Regions from separate parts of the Telluria sp. AZSoR62 genome, predicted to be linked through region 2. Evidence: predicted binding sites of a transcription regulator. Region 2 holds the regulator's gene; the other holds the start of a gene.

Region 1 (7,383 bases), on a different contig from region 2:
TCCCGCTGGCCGGCGCGGCCATCCTCGCGCCGCTGCTGCTGGCGCTGTTCGCCGCCTCGATCGCGACCCTGTTCCTGATCGCGGAAAGCACCTGGCAGGTGGTCATGCTGGACCGCCAGGCGCCGCTGATGCAGGCAGGGCTGTACGGCGGGGCTTTCTTTGCCGGCGTGCTGCTGGTGAACCGGCTGGCTGCGCGCCTGATCAAGCAGGAAGAACTGGCCGCCCAGCGCGGCACCGACCTGCGCATCCAGCAGCTGATCAACGGGATCGTCATCGCCGACGTCGGCGACGGCATCCTGGTGGTGGGGGACGACGGCGTGGTCTTCACCGGCAACCCGGCGGCCCGCATCACGCTGGGCTTCGAAGGCGAAGCGGCCGGCTTCCGGCTCGGCGAGGCGCCCGGCCTGGAACCGGTGGCCCAGGCTTTCGCGGCCTGGCTGCGCGCGCCGGTGGAAGGCGCGGCCTTCGTCACCGTCAAGCCCTACCGCGAAGACGCGGGCCTGCTGCGCGGCCGGCGCGACCAGCCGACCCACCTGAAGCTGCGGTTCGCGCGGGTCGACACGGCCGGCGCGGCGGCGGGCCGCAGCGTGGTGTTCATGCAGGACGTCAGCGCCATCGAAAACCAGGCGCAGCAGCTCAAGCTGGCCTCGATGGGACGCCTCACCGCCAGCATCGCGCACGAGGTGCGCAACCCGCTGTCGGCCATCGGCCACGCCACCGCGCTGCTGGCCGAAGACCTGCACGGCCCGGCCGAAGTGCGGCTGCTGAAGATCATCGGCGACAACGTCACTCGGGTGAACCGCATGGTCGAGGACATCCTGCAGCTTTCGCGCAAGGTGCAGCCCAATGGCGAGCCGTTGCAGCTGGCCGCTTTTCTCTCCGAGCTGAAGGCCGAATTCTGCGAAACCCACGGCCTGGCCGGTGATATAGTTTATATCGGCGATCCGGGCGCGAGCGCGGTGCGCTTCGACCCGCTGCACCTGCACGAAGTGCTGCTCAACCTGCTGGGCAACGCGGTGCGCTACGCCAGCAAGGCTCCCGGCAGCATCCGCATCTTCCCGGCGCGCGACGCGGCCGGGCGTACCGAGCTGCACGTGCAGGACGACGGCCCCGGCATCACCCCGGAAGTGCGCGCCCACCTGTTCGAGCCTTTCTACACGACTTCGAGCAAGGGCACGGGCCTGGGCCTGTACCTGGCGCGCGAGCTGTGCCTGAACAACGATGCGAAGCTCGACTACGAATACCGCTTCGACGCCGCGCCCACCGGGGAGCGCAAGGCCACCGGGCGCTTCGTGATCAGCTTCGCCCAGCCGGCCTAGGATGGCCCGGATTCGCGCCGCACTATATATAGAGTGAGAAAACCATGACCGCACCCCGCATCCTCGTGGTCGACGACGAAGCCGACCTGCGCGAACTGCTCGAAATTACCCTGCTCAAGATGGGGCTGGACGTCGACAGCGCGGCAACCCTGCGCCAGGCGCGCGCGCTGCTGGAAGAACACGACTACGCCCTGATCCTGACCGACATGCGCCTGCCCGACGGCCTCGGGCTGGAACTGGTGCGCGAGGTGCACGCATCGATCAAGGCGACCCCGATCGCGGTGATCACCGCCTACGGCAGCGCCGAGAACGCGGTGGTGGCGCTCAAGGCCGGCGCCTTCGACTACATCTCCAAGCCGGTGGCGCTCGATGCGCTGCGCGTGATGGTGCGCTCGGCTCTGCGCCTGCTCGACGCCGCGCCGGCCCAGCCGGACGGCAGCCTGCCGGGCTCGCGCATGATCGGCACCTCCAGCGCGATGCAGTCGCTGCGGGCCCAGATCGGCCGCCTGGCGCGCTCGAACGCACCGATCTCGATCACCGGCGAGTCTGGCAGCGGCAAGGAACTGGCCGCGCGCGAGATCCACGCCCAGAGTTCGCGCGCCGCCAAGCCCTTCGTGGCGGTGAACTGCGGCGCGATTCCCGAAACCCTGATGGAAGCGGAGTTCTTCGGCTACCGCAAGGGCGCCTTCACCGGCGCGGCCGAGGAACGCGACGGCTTCTTCCAGGCCGCCAACGGCGGCACCCTGATGCTCGACGAGGTGGCCGACCTGCCGCTGGCGATGCAGGTCAAGCTGCTGCGCGCGATCCAGGAGCGGCGCGTGCGCAAGATCGGCGCCACCAGCGAAGAACCGGTGGACGTGCGCATCATCAGCGCCACCCACCAGGATCTGGCCCGCTGCGTGGAGCAGGGCCGGTTCAGGCAGGACTTGTTCTACCGGCTGAACGTGATCGAGCTGTCGCTGCCGCCGCTGCGCGAGCGCATCGACGACCTGCCCCCGCTGGTGGACGCGGTGCTGGCGCGCCTGGCCGGGCCGGGGCAGGCGGCGCTGGGCCCGGGCGTGCTCGATGCCCTGCGCGCCTATTCCTTCCCGGGGAATATCCGCGAACTGGAAAACGTGCTGGAACGCGCGCTGGCCTTTGCCAACGACGGCGTGATCGAAGTGGGGGACTTGTCGCTGAAGGCGGCCCGGCCAAGCGAGGCGCCGCGCGAGCCGGTGGCGGCCCCGACGCCGGCCCCTGCGCCTGCGCCAGTTGCCGACATCGCGCCGGAAGCGCCGGTGCCGGCGGCATCCGGCCCGGCCATGCTCGGCCCGAACGGCTTGCCCAGCAACCTGCCCGACTACCTGATCCAGGTGGAGCGCGACATCATCGGCCGCGCGCTGCAGCAGACCCAGTTCAACCGGACCCAGGCCGCGGCGCTGCTGGGGATCAGCGTGCGGCAGCTGCGCTACCAGATGCAGAAGCTGGAGATCTCCGCGCCGGACGATCAGGCTTGATGTCTTCTCCATATGAGGCGGCGCGCATCGCGATGTCATCCTGTTGTCTTTTCGCCAGTGCAAAACGCACAAGAATGATGCGCCCCGCATCAGCCTGATTACGCTTTAAGCAGACTGCCGGAACAAGGTTAGTGCTCACTCACCGCATACTCCCCGCCGTTCTAGCGCTACTTGAATGTCAACCCCGCGCACCAAAAAAAACGCAAAAAATTGCGAAGTTCTTTACTTGCCGTGACCTGGGTCAGGTACTACAATTAGTCTCATATCAACGTCGAACACTAGATGTAGTGGTAGTGAGCCGAAGGAAACTAGTTCACTCCCGACTTGAGGCTTGCTCTGCAAGCGACTGATTCCACAGCGATTTCGTACCCTGCATATCTGGTTGCCAGCACGGCGTTCCGGCTGGCGGGGCGTCGCTTTGCTATGAATTCCGTAGGACTTCGGTCCTGGTAACAACAAATGGCGGCAGGCATCTGCCCACCCTGGAGGCTCAATGCAAACAGCACAAGACATTTCGATCAATCCCCACGTCACCCCAGGCGCGGCGGCCAATGCCACGCCGGCAGAGATCGTCGCGCGCGGCGACTACCGCGTGATCCGCCGCAACGGCGCCGTGGTGGCCTTCGAGCCGCACAAGATCTCGGTCGCGATGACCAAGGCCTTCCTCGCCATCGCAGGCGGGCAGGGCGCAGCGTCGGCCCGCATCCGTGATCTCGTGGAACAGATGACCGGCAATGTTGTTGCTGCATTGGTGCGCCGCCAGCCGAACGGCGGCACCTTCCATATCGAAGACGTGCAGGACCAGGTCGAACTGTCGCTGATGCGCTCGGGCGAGCATGACGTCGCGCGCGAATACGTGCTGTACCGCGCCAAGCGCATGGAAGAGCGCCGCGCCGCCAAGGAAGCCGCCGGCGGTAGCGCCGTGGCCGCGCCGCAGATCCACGTGATCGACGGCGGCCAGCGCCTGCCGCTGGACATGAACGCCGTCTACGGCTTGGTCAATGCCGCCTGCGCAGGCCTGGAAAAGCACGTCGACGCCGACGCGATCGTCGCCGAGACCCTGAAAAACCTGTACGACGGCGTGCCGGTCGAAGAACTGCACAAGTCGGCCATCCTGGCGGCCCGCGCCCTGATGGAAAAAGACCCGGCCTACAGCCAGGTCACCGCGCGCATCCTGCTGCACACGATCCGCAAGGAAGTCTTCGGCCACGAAGTGCCGCAGGCCGGCGCCGCCGCTGAGTACATTACCTACTTCCCGCAGTACATCGCCAAAGGCATCCAGAACGAACTGCTGGACGAAGAACTGGGCAAGTATGACCTGCAGCAGCTGGCGAAAGCCATCGTCGCCGACCGCGACCTGCAGTTCGGCTACATCGGCCTGCAGACCCTGTACGACCGCTACTTCCTGCACGTGCGCGAAACCCGCATCGAAATGCCGCAGGCCTTCTACATGCGCGTCGCGATGGGCCTGGCCCTGCGCGAAGCGGACCGCGAAGCGCGCGCGATCGAGTTCTACAACCTGCTGTCGTCGTTCGACTTCATGAGCTCGACCCCGACCCTGTTCAACTCGGGCACCCGCCGCTCGCAGCTGTCGTCCTGCTACCTGACCACCGTCGGCGACGACCTGGAAGGCATCTACGACGCCATTAAAGAAAATGCGCTGCTGTCGAAGTTCGCCGGCGGCCTGGGCAACGACTGGACCCCGGTCCGCGCACTGGGCTCGCGCATCAAGGGCACCAACGGCAAGTCGCAGGGCGTGGTGCCATTCCTGAAAGTGGTCAACGACACCGCCGTGGCGGTGAACCAGGGCGGCAAGCGCAAGGGCGCGGTCTGCGCCTACCTGGAAACCTGGCACATGGACATCGAGGAATTCCTCGACCTGCGCAAGAACACCGGCGACGACCGCCGCCGCACCCACGACATGAACACGGCCAACTGGATTCCCGACCTGTTCATGAAGCGCGTGATGGAAAAGGGCTACTGGAGCCTGTTCTCGCCGAGCGAGACGCCGGACCTGCACGACCTGGTCGGCAAGGCCTTCGAAGAAGCCTACCTGGGCTACGAAGCCAAGGCGGCGCGCGGCGAAATGACCGTGTACAAGAAGATCGAAGCGCTCGACCTGTGGCGCAAGATGCTGTCGATGCTGTTCGAGACCGGCCACCCATGGATCACCTTCAAGGATCCGTGCAACATCCGTTCGCCGCAGCAGCACATCGGCGTCGTGCACTCGTCGAACCTGTGCACCGAGATCACCCTGAACACCAGCGCCGACGAGATCGCCGTCTGCAACCTGGGCTCGGTGAACCTGCCGCAGCACATGAAGGGCGACAGCCTGGACCACGTCAAGCTGCAGAAGACCATCCGCATCGCCATGCGCATGCTGGACAACGTCATCGACATCAACTACTACGCCGTGGAGAAGGCGCGCAACTCGAACATGCGCCACCGTCCGGTCGGCATGGGCGTGATGGGCCACCAGGACTGCCTGCACATGATGCGCGTGCCCTTCGCTTCGGATAAAGCAGTGGAATTCGCCGACAAGTCGATGGAAGCCGTCTGCTACTACGCCTACCTGGCCTCGACCGAGCTGGCCGAAGAGCGCGGCCGCTACGAGTCGTACACCGGCTCGCTGTGGGACCGCGGCATCCTGCCGCAGGACTCGGTCAAGCTGCTGCTTGAGGAGCGCGGCGGCTACCTCGAGCAGGACACGAGCGAGTCGATGGACTGGACCCTGGTGCGCAGCCGCATCAAGGAATTCGGCATGCGCAACTCGAACTGCGTGGCGATCGCCCCGACCGCGACCATCTCGAACATCATCGGCGTATCGGCTTGCATCGAGCCGACCTTCCAGAACCTGTACGTGAAGTCGAACCTGTCGGGCGAATTCACCGAGATCAATTCGTACCTGGTTCGCGACCTGAAGGCCCGCGACCTGTGGGACGAAGTCATGATCGCCGACCTGAAGTATTTCGACGGTTCGCTCTCCAAGATCGACCGCGTGCCGCAAGACCTGCGCGACATCTACGCCACGGCGTTCGAAGTCGAGCCGAAGTGGCTGGTGGAGCAGGCTTCGCGCCGCCAGAAGTGGATCGACCAGGCCCAGTCGCTGAACATCTACATGGCCGGCGCCTCGGGCAAGAAGCTGGACGAGACCTACAAGCTGGCCTGGCTGCGCGGCCTGAAGACCACCTACTACCTGCGCACCATCGCCGCGACGCACATGGAGAAATCCACCAGCCGCACCGGCGCGCTGAACGCGGTGTCGGTCTCGGGCGCCCTGTCGGGTGGCCATGCTGCCCCAGCCGCACCGGCAGCAGCGCCTGCCGCCTCGGCAGCGCCGGTCGCCGCCGCGGCCGACGAAGCCGACGGCGCCGCCTGCTACCTGCGTCCTGGCGACGACGGTTTCGAGGAATGCGAAGCCTGCCAGTAAAAGTTGGCGTCGCGTAGACGCCTCATGAAAAACCGCCCGGCCACCGCGCCGGGCGCCGCCGTCTAGAATTCAAGAAGGAAGCACACTATGTTGTCATGGGACGATGAACCAAGCACCGCGCCAGCACCGCGCGCCGCACAAGCCGATGCCACCGAAACGGTCGATGCCGCGCTGGTCGCCAAGCGCGTCAACGCCGACGACAAGCGCATCATCAACGGCCAGACCGACGTCAACCAGTTGGTGCCGTTCAAGTACAAATGGGCATGGGACAAATACCTGGCCGGCTGCGCCAACCACTGGATGCCGCAGGAAGTGAACATGCAGCGCGACATCGAGCTGTGGAAGAGCCCGAACGGCCTGTCGGAAGACGAGCGCCGCCTGGTCAAGCGTAACCTCGGCTTCTTCGTGACCGCCGACTCGCTGGCAGCGAACAACATCGTGCTGGGCACCTACCGCCACATCACCGCGCCGGAATGCCGCCAGTACCTGCTGCGCCAGGCCTTCGAAGAGGCGATCCACACCCACGCCTACCAGTACATCGTCGAGTCGCTGGGCCTGGACGAGAAGGAAATCTTCAACGCCTACAACGAGATCGAGTCGATCCACGACAAGGACCAGTTCCTGATCCCGTTCATCAACGTGCTGACCGACCCTGAATTCAAGACCGGCACGCTGGAAAACGACCAGAAGCTGCTCAAGTCGATCATCGTCTTCGCCTGCCTGATGGAAGGCCTGTTCTTTTACGTCGGCTTCACCCAGATCCTGGCGCTGGGCCGCCAGAACAAGATGACCGGCGCCGCCGAGCAGTACCAGTACATCCTGCGCGACGAGTCGATGCACGTGAACTTCGGCATCGACCTGATCAACACGATCAAGATGGAAAACCCGATGCTGTGGACCCCGGCCTTCCGCGAAGAACTGAAAGCCCTGTTCCTGGAAGCGGTCGAACTCGAATACCGCTACGCCGAAGACACCATGCCGCGCGGCGTGCTGGGCCTGAACGCCCCGATGTTCAAGGGCTACCTGCGCTTCATCGCCAACCGCCGTTCCGTGCAGATCGGCCTGGAGCCGCTGTTCCCGAACGAAGAAAACCCGTTCCCGTGGATGAGCGAGATGATCGACATGAAGAAAGAGCGTA
Region 2 (7,383 bases):
TCGCGGCCCAGGCCAGGGCCAGCGCCATGCCATCGGTATCGTTGAGAATATGCTCGCTGTCCTGTGCCAAAGTATGTCCTGCTGTTGTATGCTGCAGCCTGCTGCTGGCGCTACTGCGGCGCCTGCGCGCCCTCGCAGCCCTCGTCGCGCTCCGGATTGCACATCCGTACGCGCCCGAGCATGTTGATTTTAATACGGCGCACATGCTCGCCGTGAAACAGCGACAGCGTACCGAGCCGGGAAGCATTGGCATTCGTATCGCTGCAGCTGCGCCCGGCGCCATTGTAGGCGATGTATTGGGGCGGCGCTGACTGGGTGAAGGAATAGTCGACCCGCAGGCCCGGGGCCAGCGGCCCGTGCACCGACAGGATCTCGTCGCCTTCGCTGGGCGCGCGGTCGCCGTCGCGGTCGACGAAGATGGTCCAGCCCTGGGTCCAGTCGGCGCCCAGCGGGTCGCGCGGCATCAGCTTGACCCGCCCGTTGCGCGCGATGGCCTGGGCGCGGGTATGGGCGATCGCGCCCAGCAGCTCGCTGGACGCGGCGCGCATCTGCTGGGCCGTGACGAGTGCGTGCAGGTCGGGGCCGGCCGCGGCCAGCACGAGCGCCGAGATGCCGAGCACGACGACCAGTTCGGCGAGTGTGGCGCCCGCGTGGCCTGCTCGTCCGGCGCATGCGCCCCTGCCGGCTCGTGCATTGGCTCTCATGGCCAGCAGCGCGGGCCGTCCCCGCTCGCGCCTTGCGCCCCGGTGCTGTCGAAGGTGAGCGTGCCGCAGGCGGGGTCGTCGAAACCGGCATCGACATTGACCGTGCCTGGCTGGGCGCGCAGCTCGATGCACTGGCTGATGTCCCGGCCTTCGCAGGCATGGCCGTCGAGCTCGTAGGCGCTGGTGTCCGGCTGCGAACCGAGCCACCAGCGGAACTGGCGGCTGTCCGGGTCGTCGGTGTCGACCGAGAAGGCGACATAGGTATGGTGCTGGGCGCGGTAGGCTTCCTGGCGCTGCATGGCTTCGACCAGCGCCAGCTGCGCTTGGACACGCCGGGCCTTGACCCGGTGCGCCGCGTAGCCGGGATAGGCGATCGCGCCCAGGATGGCCACGATCGCGAGCACGACCATCAGCTCGACCAGGGTGAAGCCGCCGCGCGTCGAGAAGCGTGGCGCCTGCATGGTGCGCCTCATTCGGCCTCCGTTGCTGCGGCGGCGACGCCATCGTGCCAGTTGGCGATCTCGCGCCAGCCCACGCGTATGCCGCGGCCGCCGGGCGTGCCGGGTGCGGGTGGTGGCGTGGCTTCGGGGCTCTCCGGTTCCAGTGGCGGCGGCCCGGCAGGGTTGGGCGGCTCTCCCGGTGCAGCAGGATGCGCGGGCGGCGCAGCCACCACCAGCAGCTTGCGATAATAGGCCTGGACCCCGACCTGGGTCGTGCCGGCGCTGCCGAAGCCGAGCGCCGTGATCCGGTACAGCAGCGCGTCCGGCGCCGACGGCATGCGTTCGATCAGGTAGCGTGGCGGCCGCGCCGCCAGCGCCCCGGTTCCGGACGGGATCCGGGCGCCGGTGAAGGCGCCGAACACGATGCCCGGCCCGCCGCCGTCGGCCAGCGCAAAGTGAATGTCGTGCGCATTGGCGGCATGGGCGCACAGCCCCTGGTAGGGTGCGTCGCCGAGGCATCCGTCGCTGAAGGCAGCCGCGCCTGCGCTGGCCAGTGCAGCGGCGCGCGCGGAAGCCGGGTCGGCGCCGCCTTCGATGTCCTGCTCGGCGTCGGCGAGTGCGGCCATGGCGCCATGCAGGGCCAGCAGGCGGTCGCGTTCGTTGCTCGCTGCCAGCGCGCCATGCAGGGCGCTGCGGGCCGAGGCGATCCCCGTCAACAGGATGGCGAGCATCAGCAGCAAGGCGGTGAGCAGCGCTGCGCCGTGCTGCTTCAGCCGGACTCGCATCGGCGTGGTGGCCTGCATGCGGCCCTCACCCGCCGCGCGCGGGCAGCGCGATGGTGGTGGCGAACACCTTGCGGTGGCGCGGCGCCTCGCGCCCGGCCAGGCTTGCTTCCGGCAGGCGGGTGCCGGCGTCCAGCACGCCCGCCATGTCGCCGTACTGCGGCCCGAACAGGTCGTAGCTGGCGCTGCCCGCATTGGCCAGCCGGCTGGGCGCGCCGTGCAGCAGCAGGGCCACCCGCACGCTGGCCAGCTTCTTCCAGTGGGTGCGCCGGCGCAGGTCGGCGTCGCGCTCGGCGGGCGTTGCGCCCGCCAGCGCCAGGCCGGCGTCGAGCGCATGCAGGGCGCTGGCATGCAGGTAGCGCTCGGGCGCGCCGTCGGCGTCGAGATCGAGCCCGTACAACACTTGGAAGCTGTCCACTGCGCCGACCACGGCATCGGCCGACCAGCTGCTCGCGCCCCGGTACTTGCAGCGCAGCTCGGCCTGGCCCTGGGCATTCCGGGCGACATAGAAGATGCTCCAGCCCTCCTCGTTGCGGTGCACGGAAAAGCCCGCGCAGTCGAGCGTGGTGCCGTCCCCACTGGGCGGAGCGCCGCTGCCGGGATAGCGCACCGCCAGCACGTCGCTGCCATGCACCACCGCAGTGGCGATCGGGTTGTCGATGGCGAAACCGGTCTGCGCCACCCGCCGCGCGTCCAGGCCGGCGAGCGCCGCCGGCGCGGCCGCGTCCGGGCCGCTGCCGTGCGTTTCCCAGTCGACGGCGGCGGACTGCCGCACCGCGCGCGCCACGACCTCGAGCGCATAGCGTCCCGCATCGTCCATGGCCGCCGTTTCCACCTGCGCGGCAAAGGCGCGGGTGGACCAGACGAACAGGCTGCCGGCAGCCAGCAGCACGACCAGGCCGAGCGTCATGGCCACCAGCAGTTCGGCCATCGTCATGCCGCGCTGGCGGCAAGTGGACACCCTCATTGCAGCACCGTCACGTAGCCGGGCGCGCCGTCGGTGCCCTGCCAGCCCAGCTTGACGACCGGCAGCGCAGCGGGGTCGCCGTCGCAGCTCCAGCGAAAGCTGTTGGTCGCGCCATCCCAGGGCGAGCCGTCGCGGCAGACTTCGACCCGTCCGCCGGGAAAGTGCGCGTGCACCGCCTGGCGGATCTCGTGCAGGTCGAACTCGGCCAGTTGCTGGGGGCTGCATGCCGTGCTGCCGAAGCACGCCGGCGGCGCAAGCGGCGCGCCGTCGGCGGCGTCGTAGCGCAAGGCGAGATAGGGGTTGCCGGCGTCGGGCAGGCCGGCCACCGGCCCATTGGCCCGCATGCGCGCGGCCAGCGAGGCCGCCAGCTGCGCCGCTTCCGATGTGCGCGCCGCGTGCTGGCGCAGGCGCTCGGCCGTCAGCTGCGTGGCGCCGGCGCCGACGATGCCCACCGCCAGCACGAACAGCGCGGCCAGCACTTCGACCAGCGTGAATCCTTGCATTGCCCCATGCGAGCGCACACCCACCTCCTTCGTCAGCGTCGAGAAACCGGCAAGGGATGAGAAAACCCTGCCGTCTGCGAGCTGCGAAGTTATCAGGCGAGCACCTGCACGCCGTGAGATGGCGCAATCGTTTTCGGGGAACCGATGAGCGGTGTTACTTGCGCGGGTGGCCGACTTCGGCCAGCGCTTCCTGGAACTCGGCCAGGTCTTCGAAATTCTTGTAGACCGAAGCGAAGCGGATGTAGGCGATCTTGTCGAGGCGCTTGAGTTCCTGCATCACCAGCTCGCCCACATAGCCGGTATCGACTTCGCGGCGGCCGCTGGTCAGGAGCTTTTCCTCGATGGTGGCCACCGCCGTGTCGATGGCTTCGGCGGCCACCGGACGCTTGCGCAGGGCCAGCATCAGGCTGCCCCGCAGCTTGGCGGGCGCGTACTCGGTACGGCTGCCGTTCTTCTTGACCAGGATCGGCATCGACAGCTCGATGCGCTCGTAGGTGGTGAAGCGCTTGTCGCACTTGGCGCAGCGCCGGCGCCGGCGAATGGCGTCCCCTTCCTCGGACACGCGCGTGTCGAGGACCTGGGTATCTTCATGCTGGCAGAACGGACATTTCATGGGCGCCGGGGGTGCTAGCGGGACCGGCAAGCGCCGGCCCCAGGGTGGTTGCTGCTTTACGCGGCGTAGACCGGGTACTTGTCGGTCAGCTGCTTGACCTCGGCCTTCACGCGCTCGATGGTCGCCGCGTCGTGCGGGTTGTCCAGCACGTCGGCGATCAGGTGGCCGACCTTGACCGCATCTTCTTCCTTGAAGCCGCGGGTGGTGAAGGCCGGGCTGCCCAGGCGAATACCCGAGGTGACGAAAGGCTTCTGCGGGTCGTTCGGGATGCCGTTCTTGTTGCAGGTCATGTGCGCCTGGCCCAGGATCGCTTCGGCTTCCTTGCCGGTCAGGCCTTTCGAGCGCAGGTCGACCAGCATCACGTGCGATTCGGTACGGCCCGACACGATGCGCAGGCCGCGTTCGGTCAGGGTGTTGGCCAGCGCCGCGGCGTTCTTGACGACCTGCTTCTGGTACTCCTTGAACTCGGGCGTCAAGGCTTCCTTGAAGGCCACGGCCTTGCCGGCGATGACGTGCATCAGCGGACCGCCCTGGATGCCGGGGAAGATCGCCGAGTTGATCTGCTTCTCGAACTCGGCCTTCATCAGGATGATGCCGCCGCGCGGGCCGCGCAGCGACTTGTGCGTGGTCGAGGTCACGAAGTCGGCATGCGGCACCGGGTTCGGGTACTCGCCCGCGGCGATCAGGCCGGCGTAGTGGGCCATGTCGACCATGAAATAGGCGCCGACTTCCTTGGCGATCTTGGCGAAGCGCTCGAAGTCGATGCGCAGCGCGAAGGCCGAGGCGCCCGCGATGATCATCTTCGGCTTGTGCTCGCGGGCCAGGCGTTCCATGGCCTCGTAGTCGATGTCTTCCTGCTCGGTCAGGCCGTAGGAAACGACGTTGAACCACTTGCCCGACATGTTCAGGGCCATGCCGTGGGTCAGGTGGCCGCCTTCGGCCAGCGACATGCCCATGATGGTGTCGCCAGGCTTGAGCATGGCGAAGAACACGCCCTGGTTGGCCTGGGAACCGGAGTTCGGCTGCACGTTGGCCGCTTCCGCGCCGAACAGTTGCTTGAGGCGGTCGATCGCCAGCTGCTCGGCGACGTCGACGTATTCGCAGCCGCCGTAGTAGCGCTTGCCTGGATAGCCTTCGGCATACTTGTTGGTCAGCTGCGAGCCCTGCGCTTCCATGACCGCCGGCGAGGTGTAGTTCTCGGACGCGATCAGTTCGATGTGGTCCTGCTGGCGAACGTTTTCCTTCTGGATGGCATCCCACAGTTCCGGGTCGACATTGGCGAGCGTGTGATTCTTTGCAAACATGTAAAACTCCAATCGAGAGAAATACCAGGCAACGGGCCAGCGCAGGATGGGCGGCCGGGCGGGCGCAAGGCAGCCGCGAGGCCGCGCGCGACACGGCGCGGTCAGTTGGTGGCTGCCCAGGCGAACGGCGATGACATCTCACGTTCCCCGGTGGGTGCCCACCTTTGCCGTGCCTCGCGCATTCGGATGCGGCACGGTGTTTCGCCAGTTACGTGAGACGTAAATGACTCCAGATTGTATGTGATCCGAGCCCCTTAGGGCAAGGAAACTGCTGTCTTGATGACAAGTGACGGGGCCGCAGCAAGCTTGTAGCCATTTCGGCTACAATTTTCCCTTCCTTCCACTTCGCCGCCCCAGGACCCACCATGATCGTCTTCATCACCGGCGCCTCGGCCGGCTTCGGCGCCGCGATGGCCCGCGTGTTCGTCGCCAACGGCCACAAGGCCATCCTGGCGGCCCGCCGTACCGACCGCATCGCCGGCCTGGCAGCCGAACTGGGCGACGCCGCCCTGCCCGTCACCCTGGACGTGACCAGCCGCGCCTCGATCGATGCCGCGGTTGCCGGCCTGCCGGACGGCTGGCGCGACATCGACGTGCTCGTCAATAACGCGGGCCTGGCGCTCAACACCCTGCCCGCCCACGAAGTGCCGCTGGAAGACTGGGACACGATGATCGCTACCAATTGCCAGGGCCTGGTGACCATGACCCGCGCGGTGCTGCCCGGCATGGTGGCGCGTGGCAGTGGCCTCGTGATCAACCTGGGCTCGGTGGCCGGCCACTACCCTTACCCGGGCGGCAATGTGTATGGCGCGACCAAGGCTTTCGTCGAGCAGTTCACCCTGAATTTGCGCGCCGACCTGGTCGGCACCGGCGTGCGCGCGACCAACCTGGCGCCGGGGCTGTGCGGCGGGACCGAATTTTCGAACGTGCGCTTCAAGGGCGACGATGCGGCCGCGGCCAAGGTCTACGAAGGCACCACGCCGCTGAGCGCCGAGGACATCGCGAATACGGCGTACTGGATCGCGACCTTGCCGCCGCATGTGAACGTGAACAGTATCGAGCTGATGCCGACTTGCCAGGGCTTTTCGCCATTTACCATTAAGCGCACGTAATTCGGGGATGCCAGCGTTCACCGTGACGTTCGATTCGTGTCTGCTTGTAGGGTGGGCAAGAGACTTGCCCACCCTACCACTGCGAGCTGTACCGTATGCTTGGACTCGAGCCGTTGACTTCCCGTATCGCGCGCTCGGCAATTGTTAGAAAGTGTTACAGTCATTGGCCTTTCGGCTATGTTTCACGTCTACTACTGCCGCAGCGTAGTGCCTGAACGAAAGGCACGTCCGACCTTTTTCCGGCCCCTATGTTCTTAAGCGCACATAGGGTCGGCAAAAATCGCGTAAAATGTTTCCTATTTACATTTAAATGGCAGGGGAAATGCCTTCAGCTTTTGACTGGACAGTCAGGATCTATTACGAAGATACGGACGCCGGTGGCATCGTGTTTTACGCCAATTACCTGAAATTCTTTGAACGTGCCCGCACCGAATGGCTGCGCGCCCTGGGTGTCGGCCAGCAGGAGCTGCTCGACCTGGAGGGCGCCGCTTTCGTCGTCAAGAGCGCCTCCCTGGATTACCATGCGCCCGCCCGGCTCGACGACGTGCTGACCATTCGCACGACAATCGAGAAGCTCGGCCGCGCCTCCGTCCAGTTCGCCCAGCAAGCCTGGAAAGGCGAGCTGCTCCTGACCAGCGCCCACGTGAAGGTGGGCTGCGTCGATACCGCGACGATGCGCCCACGGTCGCTTCCCGACAGCGCTGCTGATAAAATGCGCGCCGCGTGAGTTGGCACAACGTTCGCCCATGCCTGCCTGAATAATCCGACAACAGAATCCACCCGATGACCGCAACCCAAGACCTCTCGTTTATCCACCTGATCAGCAATGCCCACATCCTGGTGCAGCTGATCATGGCCCTGCTGTTGATCCTGTCGGTGGTGAGCTGGACCTATATCTTCCGCAAGGTGTTCGCGCTGAAAGCCGCGCGTACCCAGACCGAGCAGTTCGAACGCAGCT

Evidence for each region. The regulator NrdR, encoded in region 2, represses ribonucleotide reductase genes. The targets are predictions, from matches to a motif close to CACNANATNTNGTG.
Region 1: AC3XQU_RS02225 (ribonucleoside-diphosphate reductase subunit alpha) is a predicted target of NrdR. The motif match lies at 3,092-3,105, and genes of this name have one in related genera.

Annotation. Positions count from the first base shown of each region.
Region 1 is NZ_JBYTST010000001.1:503,996-511,378, reverse strand. Features, by position in the region: gene AC3XQU_RS02235 (sensor histidine kinase) at 1-1,319, shown strand, start outside; gene AC3XQU_RS02230 (sigma-54-dependent transcriptional regulator) at 1,364-2,815, shown strand; gene AC3XQU_RS02225 (ribonucleoside-diphosphate reductase subunit alpha) at 3,309-6,245, shown strand; gene AC3XQU_RS02220 (ribonucleotide-diphosphate reductase subunit beta) at 6,333-7,383, shown strand, end outside.
Region 2 is NZ_JBYTST010000009.1:56,992-64,374, reverse strand. Features, by position in the region: gene ribD (bifunctional diaminohydroxyphosphoribosylaminopyrimidine deaminase/5-amino-6-(5-phosphoribosylamino)uracil reductase RibD) at 1-28, opposite strand, end outside; gene AC3XQU_RS15020 (GspH/FimT family pseudopilin) at 111-704, opposite strand; gene AC3XQU_RS15015 (type IV pilin protein) at 701-1,177, opposite strand; gene AC3XQU_RS15010 (pilus assembly PilX family protein) at 1,174-1,947, opposite strand; gene AC3XQU_RS15005 (PilW family protein) at 1,955-2,893, opposite strand; gene pilV (type IV pilus modification protein PilV) at 2,890-3,396, opposite strand; gene nrdR (transcriptional regulator NrdR) at 3,551-4,009, opposite strand; gene glyA (serine hydroxymethyltransferase) at 4,066-5,313, opposite strand; ZMP/ZTP riboswitch at 5,421-5,535, opposite strand; gene AC3XQU_RS14985 (SDR family oxidoreductase) at 5,679-6,425, shown strand; gene ybgC (tol-pal system-associated acyl-CoA thioesterase) at 6,748-7,152, shown strand; gene tolQ (protein TolQ) at 7,209-7,383, shown strand, end outside.